3 linked regions of the Methylococcus capsulatus genome follow. The protein of the gene in region 1 interacts with the protein of each later gene in a pairwise test. Links are inferred from orthologs where the notes say so. Each region holds a gene or a part of one and is shown in the gene's direction. Other genes may lie near its edges. The genes, in order: ftsZ, rlmN and zapD.

Evidence for each region.
Region 2: the proteins of ftsZ (region 1) and rlmN interact in binary tests that used the Escherichia coli proteins (3 or more experiments, as listed by UniProt). The link is inferred for Methylococcus capsulatus from one-to-one orthologs.
Region 3: the proteins of ftsZ (region 1) and zapD interact in binary tests that used the Escherichia coli proteins (3 or more experiments, as listed by UniProt). The link is inferred for Methylococcus capsulatus from one-to-one orthologs.

Annotation. Positions count from the first base shown.
Region 1 is NZ_CP104311.1:1,584,069-1,587,004, forward strand. The notes cover bases 37-2,817. They hold ftsZ (cell division protein FtsZ), read left to right. Parts: upstream 37-743; coding sequence 744-1,892; downstream 1,893-2,817. Other genes in these bases: ftsA (cell division protein FtsA), read left to right, coding at 37-697; lpxC (UDP-3-O-acyl-N-acetylglucosamine deacetylase), read left to right, coding at 2,028-2,817. Outside these bases: more of ftsA, read left to right, coding at 1-36; more of lpxC, read left to right, coding at 2,818-2,936. UniProt on the Escherichia coli protein: Essential cell division protein that forms a contractile ring structure (Z ring) at the future cell division site. The regulation of the ring assembly controls the timing and the location of cell division.
Region 2 is NZ_CP104311.1:811,968-815,121, forward strand. Bases 52-3,050 are described here. They hold rlmN (23S rRNA (adenine(2503)-C(2))-methyltransferase RlmN), read left to right. Parts: upstream 52-1,000; coding sequence 1,001-2,101; downstream 2,102-3,050. Other genes in these bases: N4J17_RS03850 (cysteine desulfurase family protein), read left to right, coding at 52-92; N4J17_RS03855 (HesB/IscA family protein), read left to right, coding at 124-447; ndk (nucleoside-diphosphate kinase), read left to right, coding at 595-1,026; pilW (type IV pilus biogenesis/stability protein PilW), read left to right, coding at 2,122-2,871; hisS (histidine--tRNA ligase), read left to right, coding at 2,905-3,050. Outside these bases: more of N4J17_RS03850, read left to right, coding at 1-51; more of hisS, read left to right, coding at 3,051-3,154.
Region 3 is NZ_CP104311.1:3,379,362-3,382,405, reverse strand. Bases 48-2,936 are described here. They hold zapD (cell division protein ZapD), read left to right. Parts: upstream 48-1,079; coding sequence 1,080-1,793; downstream 1,794-2,936. Other genes in these bases: cysG (siroheme synthase CysG), read right to left, coding at 2,031-2,936; N4J17_RS16300 (DNA gyrase inhibitor YacG), read left to right, coding at 1,806-2,021; coaE (dephospho-CoA kinase), read left to right, coding at 329-925; N4J17_RS16315 (prepilin peptidase), read left to right, coding at 48-321. Also shown: more of N4J17_RS16315, read left to right, coding at 1-47; more of cysG, read right to left, coding at 2,937-3,044. UniProt on the Escherichia coli protein: Cell division factor that enhances FtsZ-ring assembly. Directly interacts with FtsZ and promotes bundling of FtsZ protofilaments, with a reduction in FtsZ GTPase activity.

The DNA of each region.
Region 1 (2,936 bases):
GGAGGTCGACGATATCGTGCTCGAACAACTGGCGTCGAGCCAGGCCGTCCTGACGGACGATGAGAAGGAACTCGGCGTGTGCCTGGTGGATATCGGCGGCGGGACCACGGACATCGCGGTGTTCACCGACGGCGCCATCCGCCACACCGCCGTGATCCCCATCGCCGGCGATCAGGTGACCAACGACATCGCCGTGGCGCTGCGCACGCCCACGCCCCATGCCGAGACACTGAAGCTCAAGCATGCCTGTGCGCTGACCCAGCTCGCAGACATCGAAGACACGATCGAAGTGCCCAGCATCGGTGACCGGCCGTCCCGGCAGATTTCCAGGCTCAATCTTGCCGAGATTGTGGAGCCGCGTTATGAAGAATTGTTGCTGCTAGTGCAGGCGGAACTGCGCCGGGCGGGTTTCGACGATCTGATCGCGGCAGGCATCGTGCTGAGTGGCGGTAGTTCGCGGGTCGAAGGACTGGTGGAGCTGGCGGAAGAAATCTTCCACATGCCGGTGCGGCTGGGCGTGCCTTATACGGTTTCCGGTCTCAACGACGTGATTCGCAATCCGGCCTACGCCACCGGAGTGGGGTTGTTGCTGCATGGACGGCAGCATCTGTTTTCCGGGGATCGCCCCCTGCTGGGAGGTGGCGGTTTCAGGAGTATTTGGCTGCGCATGAAGAATTGGTTTCAGGGAAATTTCTGAGATTTTCGGTTTTTCCGGATAGCCCGTATTCAGAGGGGATGGGAACATGAAATTTGAACTCGTAGATTCATTCAGCCCGAACGCGGTCATCAAGGTGATCGGCGTCGGCGGCGGCGGCGGCAATGCCGTCAATCACATGGTGAGCAGTCAGATCGAGGGCGTGGATTTCATCTGCGCCAATACCGATGCCCAGGCGCTGCGGAACCTCGGTGCGCGCACCGTCATCCAGCTGGGCAACAATCTGACGAAGGGTCTGGGTGCCGGGGCCAACCCGGACATCGGCCGGCAGGCTGCGCTCGACGACCGCGAGCGCATCCTCGAAGTGCTGGATGGTGCGGACATGGTGTTCATTACCGCGGGCATGGGTGGCGGCACCGGTACCGGCGCGGCGCCCGTCATCGCGGAAATCGCCAAGGAAGCCGGCATTCTTACCGTTGCAGTGGTGACCAAACCGTTCCCCTTCGAAGGCCGTAAGCGCCGACTGGTTGCGGACAAGGGAATCGCAGAGCTCAGCCAGTTCGTGGATTCCCTCATCACCATTCCGAACGAGAAGCTCCTTCCCGTGCTGGGCAAGGATGTGAGCCTGATGGCCGCGTTCGCGGCGGCGAACGACGTGCTGCTGGGGGCGGTGCAGGGCATCGCCGAGCTGATCACCCGTCCCGGACTCATCAACGTGGATTTCGCCGACGTGCGCACGGTCATGTCGGAAATGGGTGTGGCGATGATGGGTACGGGGGTAGGCAGCGGCCCGACTCGTGCGCGGGACGCTGCCGAGCGTGCGATCGCCAGCCCGCTGTTGGAAGACATCAGCCTGTCCGGCGCGAAGGGCATTCTGGTCAACATCACCGGTGGGCTCGATCTCGCCATCGGCGAATTCGACGAAGTGGGCAATGCGGTCAAGGACTACGCTTCCGACGAGGCGATGGTCGTCATCGGAACCGTGATTGATCCGGAGATGCAGGACGAAGTTCGCGTTACCGTGGTGGCGACCGGACTCTCGGGCCAGTCGCAGACCGTTTCCGATGCGCCGCTGAAGCTGGTGCACAAACAGACCGGCGAAATCGACTACGAACAGATGCAGCGCCCGACGGTGCTGCGCAAACAGCCCAAACACGAGCCGCGCGGTGAACCCAGCAAAGAAATGGATCTCGAGTATCTCGATATCCCTGCATTCCTGCGCCGCCAGGCTGATTGAGTTTAGGACACCTGCTCTTTCTCCACGCCTTGAACAGCTCTTTCGGGAAACACGTGGACCGTGGCCCGGATGACGCATCGAAAGACCTACCGGATTGGCCGCCGCGCGGCGGCCCCACAGAAGGGGGACATTTGTATGATCAAACAAAGAACCTTGAAAAACGTCATCCGCGCCACCGGCGTGGGTCTTCATACCGGTGAGAAAGTTTATCTTACACTCAGGCCGGCGGCACCCAATTCAGGCATCAAATTCAGACGGGTCGATCTCGCCGAGCCGGTGGTGATCGACGCGCGGCCCGACAACGTCGGCGACACCACCCTGTCGACGACGCTGGTGAAGGGCGAGGTGCGCATCTCCACGGTGGAGCATCTGCTTTCCGCTTTCGCCGGGCTAGGTATCGACAACGCCTACGTCGACGTCAGCGCGCCGGAAGTACCGATCATGGACGGCAGCGCCGGCCCCTTCGTTTTTCTGATCCAGTCCGCTGGGGTGCAGGAACAGGAGGCGCCAAAGCAGTTCATCCGCATCAAGCGGCCGTTGCAGGTCGAGGAGGGCGACAAATGGGCTCGGTTCGAGCCTTATGACGGTTTCAAGGTGACGTTCACCATCGATTTCGACCATCCGGTGTTCGACAAGGACTCGCAGACCGCCAGCGTCGAGTTTTCCTCGACCAGTTTTGTCAAAGAGATCGCCCGCGCCCGTACCTTCGGCTTCATGCGCGACATCGAAATGCTGCGCAAAAACCGTCTGGCCCTGGGCGGCTCCATGGACAACGCCATCGTCGTGGACAAATACCGAGTGCTCAACGAGGACGGGCTGCGCAGCGGGGACGAGTTCGTCAAGCACAAGATCCTCGACGCCATTGGCGACCTCTATCTCCTCGGGCACAGCCTGATCGGTTCATTCACCGGTTACAAGTCCGGCCACGGGCTCAACAATCACCTGCTGCGCGAACTCCTGAAGGCGCGTGATGCCTGGGAAACCGTGAGTTTCGAAGACGAGAAGTTCGCCCCGATCTCCTATATGCGGACGGCTCCCGCGGCG
Region 2 (3,154 bases), 770 kb from region 1 along the record:
GGATCAGTCTCGGCAAGGACAACACCGAAACCGAGGTGGAACAACTGCTGGCCGCGCTCGGTCGAATCCTCGAAACAGGAACGCAATGTTGACATTTCACGCTTACATCTTGAGGACATCATCATGGCTGTGACAGTGACCGAAAATGCCGCCGCACAGATAGCCAGGCAACTCCGGCGCCGCGGACGCGGGCTGGGACTGCGCCTGGGCATCCGGCAGGCAGGATGCTCGGGCTACGCCTACGTCGTGGATTACGCCGACGAAATCGCCGCAGACGACGCGGTATTCGAACAGCACGGCGTCAAGGTCGTGGTCAAAACCGCTGACCTGACTTACCTCGATGGCGTCGAAATCGACTACGCCCGGGAAGGACTGAACGAAGCCTTCCGCTTCCACAATCCCAAGGCCACCGCGAGTTGCGGCTGCGGTGAAAGCTTCGCGGTCTAAAGCCGCTCCGGCCGAGGCGCGATACTCCAAAACATTACAAAAATCCGGTAGAATCAATGGATTTTTTCCATCCGGGCGGTATCGCCCCGAATGGATGGGGCCAGCCCCCGTGCGATTTCAATCCACTCTAAAACGCAAGGAGATTCCATGGCGGTAGAACGCACCCTTTCCATCATCAAGCCGGACGCGGTCGCCAAGAACGTCATCGGCGAGATTTATTCCCGCTTCGAAAAGGCCGGCCTCAGGATCGTGGCCGCGAAGATGACCCAGCTCTCCCGTGAACAGGCCGAAGGCTTCTATGCTGTACACCGGGAACGCCCGTTCTTCAATGACTTGGTATCGTTCATGATCAGTGGCCCAGTCATGATCCAGGTGCTGGAAGGCGAGAACGCCATCGCCAAGAACCGCGAACTGATGGGTGCCACCAATCCCAGGGATGCCGCCCCCGGCACCATCCGCGCCGACTTCGCCGTCAGTATCGACGAGAATGCGGTGCACGGCTCCGATGGTCCGGAAACGGCGGCCCAGGAGATCGCCTATTTCTTCAAGAGCGATGAAATCCGCCCCCGTACCCGCTGACGCGGAAACCCGCGTCAATCTGCTCGATCTGGACCGGGAAGGCATGGAAGCCTTCTTCGTCCGCATCGGCGAAAAGCCGTTCCGCGCCTCGCAGCTGCTGCAATGGATCCATCAGCGCGGCGTCACCGACTTCGGCCTGATGACCAATCTGAGCAAAGCGCTGCGCAGCCGGTTGGAAGCCGTGAGCGAGATCCGGCCGCCCGAACTCGTGCTCGAGCAGCGCTCGGCTGACGGCACCCGCAAATGGGTGCTGCAGGTGGACGCCGTCAACCGGGTCGAGACCGTGCTTATCCCCGATGAGGGACGCAACACCCTGTGCGTCTCCTCACAGGTGGGCTGCTCGCTCGAATGCTCGTTCTGTTCCACCGCCCGTCAGGGATTCAACCGCAACCTGACGACATCCGAGATCATCGGCCAACTCTGGGTGGCGCAGCACCGACTCGGCGAAGAACAACGCATCAGCAACGTGGTGCTGATGGGCATGGGCGAGCCGCTGCTCAACTTCGGCAACGTGGTCGCCGCAACCCGGTTGATGATGGACGACTTCGCTTACGGCCTGTCGAAACGGCGGGTCACGCTCAGCACCTCCGGCATCGTACCGGCGCTGGACCGGCTGGCCGAGGTCAGCGACATCAGCCTGGCGGTGTCGCTGCACGCTCCCGACGACACCCTGCGCAACGAACTGGTCCCGATCAACCGCAAGTACCCCATCAGGGATTTGTTGGCCGCCTGTAAACGCTATGTCGGCACGGAAAACCGCCGCAAAATCACTTTCGAATACGTGATGCTGGAGGGGGTGAACGACCAGCCCGAACATGCCCGCGCCCTGATCCGGCTGCTGAGCCATGTGCCGTCCAAGGTCAACCTGATCCCGTTCAACCCCTTCCCGAACTCGGCTTACCGCTGCTCGCGCCCCGAGACCATCGCCCGCTTCGCCCAGATTCTCCAGGATGCCGGACTCATCACCACCACCCGCAAGACCCGGGGCCGTGACATCGACGCCGCCTGTGGCCAACTGGTAGGCAAGGTCAACGACCGCAGCCGGCGCCAGTTCCGTCTGCACGCCGCGCATTGATGATGAGAGGATGGCTGCCTTTGACTGCACTGCTGGGAACCATTGCCGCCTGCACTACGCCAGAGCAAAAGCCGCACGCGGCCAACGACCCCTACGGCGAGCTCAGCACTGCGGACGTCTATGTCCAGAAAGGCGTCCGCTACATGGCGCTGGGAGCCCTGGAAGCGGCTCTGGCCGACTTGAAGCATGCGGTGGAGCTGAACCCGGCCAACAGCGATGCGCACGACGCACTGGCCATTCTTTACGAAAAGCTGGGCCAGACCGCGCAAGCCGACCAGCATTTCCGCGAAGCCCTGGCATTGAACCCGGAAAATTACAGCGCCTTCAACAATTACGGACGTTTCCTCTGCCATACCGGACACACCCAGGAAGCCTTGGCCAAGTTCGAAGCCGCCTATTCGACCCCCCTCTACCCGCAACCCTGGATTCCCTTCTCCAATGCCGGGACCTGCCTGCGCCGTGCAGGCCGGACCGCGGAAGCCGAGCCGTATCTGCGCCGGGCGCTGGAGAAGAACCCCGGCTACCCACCGGCGCTGCTGGAAATGGCCCATGTCAGTCTGGAAGCACGGCAATACCTGTCCACCCGCGCCTTCCTGCAACGTTACCAGACCGTCGCCGCAGACACGCCGGAGACCCTCTGGCTCGGCGTCCAGACCGAACTGGCCCTGGGCGATGCCACCGAGGCCCGGCGACTAGCCGACCGGATCTGGGCGGAGTTTCCGGATTCGGGCGAAGCCGTGCAGGCGCGGCGCCTGTTCGGGAAACCGTGACCGCGCTTGCCCATCGCTAGACAGATCGACCCCATGAGCGAAAAAATCCAAGCCGTCCGTGGCATGCACGACATCCTGCCGGACATGACGCCGCGCTGGCAGCAGGTCGAACACCAGATCCGCAGCGTCATGGCTAGCTATGGCTACCGCGAGATCCGCCTGCCCATCGTCGAAAAGACCGAACTGTTCAAACGCTCCATCGGCGAAGTCACCGACATCGTCGAGAAAGAGATGTATGTCTTCGAGGACCGCAACGGCGACTCGCTGACCCTGCGCCCCGAAG
Region 3 (3,044 bases), 1.8 Mb from region 1 along the record:
GTCGCTGGCTATCTCCTGCTATGGACGGTGCATCGCGGCTTTCTGCTGCTGACCGGTCGGGAGGGCATGGGGTTCGGTGACTTCAAGCTGCTCGCCATGCTCGGCGCCTGGATGGGCTGGCCCATGCTGCCGGTCATTATCCTGTTCTCGTCCATCTCGGGAGCGGTGATCGGTTCGATTGTGCTGGCGGTCGGCGGCAAGGAGAGGAATACGCCGATTCCATTCGGGCCGTTTCTGGCGGCGGGTGGCTGGATTGCCCTGTTGTGGGGAAATACGCTCAACGACGCCTATTGGCGCTGGGCTACTGCCGGAGGAGGCTAGGGTCGCAATGCTCGTGGTCGGTTTGACGGGCGGCATCGGTGCCGGCAAATCCACGGTCGCTCGTTTGTTCGCAGCGCGCGGCGTCGAGGTGCTCGACGCGGACGAAGTGGCGCACCGCTTGCTGGAGCCGGGGCAGCCGGCGCTCAAGGCCGTAATCCGGGCATTTGGCAGCGGAATCCTGGGGGCCGACGGCACACTGGACCGGGCGGCGCTGAGACGCCGTGTCTTCGCCGATCCGAAGGCCCGCAAGCGTCTGGAAGGGATCGTGCACCCCCTGGTCTATGCCGAACTCGCGCGCTTGGTGCTGGGATCGGAAGGCAGCTATTGCGTGCTGTCCATTCCGCTGCTGTTGGAGACGGGACGGCGTAGGTTCGTAGACCGTCTGTTGGTCGTGGATTGCCCGGAAACTCTCCAGATCGAGCGGGTGGTCCGGCGCAGTGGCCTGCGGCCCGAGGAGGTGCGGGCCATCATGGCCGCCCAGGTATCCCGCAGCGAGCGGCTGGCGGCGGCGGACGATGTCATCGTCAATGCCTCCGACACAGCCAGTCTGGAGGCGGAAGTGGACGCTTTGCACAAACGCTACAGTGCCCTCGCCGCAGCTTGACTAATGGGGGCTAAAGTTGACAATGACGCGGTCAACCGCTCGTCCGGTCCGACGATCCCGCGGGCTTACCCCTATCCCCAATCCGACCGGTTTCCCGAACTTGAAGAATCAAATCGTTTATGAGTTTCCGTTGAACGAACGGATGCGCTTGTTTATGCGCCTGGAGCAGCTGTTCCGGCAGGCCAGGCATTTCAATCAGGGCGCTTCGGTCTGGGATTGCCGTGCGGTCGTGGCGACCTTGAACGAGATCGTCGCGCTGCTCAGCCGAAACGACATCAAATCGGAGCTGCTCAAGGAGCTCGACCGGCTCGGCGGGGCGCTGGGCAAGATGCAGGGCAACCAACATATCGACCAGGCGGCACTGGCTTCGGTTCTTAGCCAGCTCGATGCCGCCAGTCAGCGCATCTACGGCCATAGCGGACGGATCGGCTATCAGGTGATGGAGAACGAGCTGTTCAAATCAGTCGCGCAGCGGACGGCGATTCCGGGCGGCACCTGTTCGTTCGATCTGCCAGGCTACCATTTCTGGCTGGAGCGGGATGGCGAGCGAAGAAGGAAAGAGGCCACCGAATGGCTGGACTGTTTCCATCCTGTCCAGGAGGGGATTGCGCTCATTCTCGGCCTGCTCCGTGACAGTGCCGCAGGCATCTGGGAAACCGCCCATAGCGGATTCTTCCAGAAGAATCTGGATCATGCCGCAGCGGTTCAACTGCTTCGCGTTGCGGTGCCGATCGAGCTGCCCTATTTCGCTGAAATCAGCGGCGGAAAGCACCGTTTCACGGTCCGCTTCCTCACCGGCCTGCCGAACGAGCGTCCCGTCCAGTGCAGCGAGGACGTGCCTTTCCAATTGACCACCTGTCTGCTTTGAAGCTTCCTGCCGATGTCGCGCGTCTACACCGTCGTCCGTTGCCCCCGCTGCGGCAAGCCGGTGCCCTGGACTGAAACGCAGAAGTTCAAGCCGTTTTGCAGCGAACGCTGCCGGCTGATCGATCTGGGCGGATGGGTCAATGAGGATTATGCCATTCCCGGCGAGCCGATTGGCCCGGAGGATCCATCCGAAGACCGCGATGACGGCGCAAAACCGCCCGCCGGTTGAGCCCGGTTCCTATTGGCCGTTTCCAGCCCTTCCGTCGGCTTCTTGCCGGCTGTGGTACCAAGCCAGTTTGTCCCGCAGCTCCACCACATCGCCGATGATGACCAGGGTAGGCGCCCTGATTTCGGCCTCCGCGACCCGGGCAGGGAGCGTTTCCAGCGTGGCGGTCACCACCTTCTGGTCGCGGGTGGTGCCCTGCTGGATCAGTGCGGCCGGACGGGACGGCGGCGCGCCGTGGCGGATCAGTTCGGCGCAGATCTGCGGCAGTCCATGCAAGCCCATGTAGACCACCACAGTCTGACGGGGCCGGACGAGCTGAGGCCAGTCCAGACCCTGGAGGGTGCCATCCTTCAGCTGGCCGGCGACGAACACGCAGGCATGCGCATGATCGCGGTGGGTTAAGGGGATACCGGCATAGGCGGCACATCCCGATGCCGCCGTGATCCCCGGAACCACCTGGAACGGAATGCCGCGCGCCATCAGAGTTTCGATCTCTTCGCCGCCCCGCCCGAAAATGAAAGGGTCGCCGCCTTTGAGGCGGACCACGCGGTTGCCTTCGGCGGCCAGATTCACTAGCAGCGCGTTGATGTTGTCCTGCGGAATGCTATGGCGGCTGCGTTCCTTGCCTGCATAGACGCGTCGTGCGTCCCGCCGCACCAGCGCCAGGATCTCAGGCGAGACCAGACGATCGTAGACGACGACGTCGGCCTCCTGGATCAGGCGCAAGGCGCGTAGGGTCAACAAGTCCGGATCGCCGGGGCCGGCGCCGACCAGTGCGACCGATCCCCGCTCCGCTGCCTCTTGCCGGGCGGCGTCCGCCGCCTCGAGCAGCAGGCGCTCGGCTTCTTCTTGGCGCCCCTGCAGTGCCAGCTCCGCAGCCGGCCCTTGCAGTGTCCGCTCCCAGAAATGCCGGCGAGCTCGCGGCTCGGGAATCGCCTGCCGGACCCGTTCCCGCAAGCCGGCTGTGATCCGGGCCAGCGTACCGAAACGGGAAGGAATGCAGGCCTCGATGCGGGTCCGAAGCTG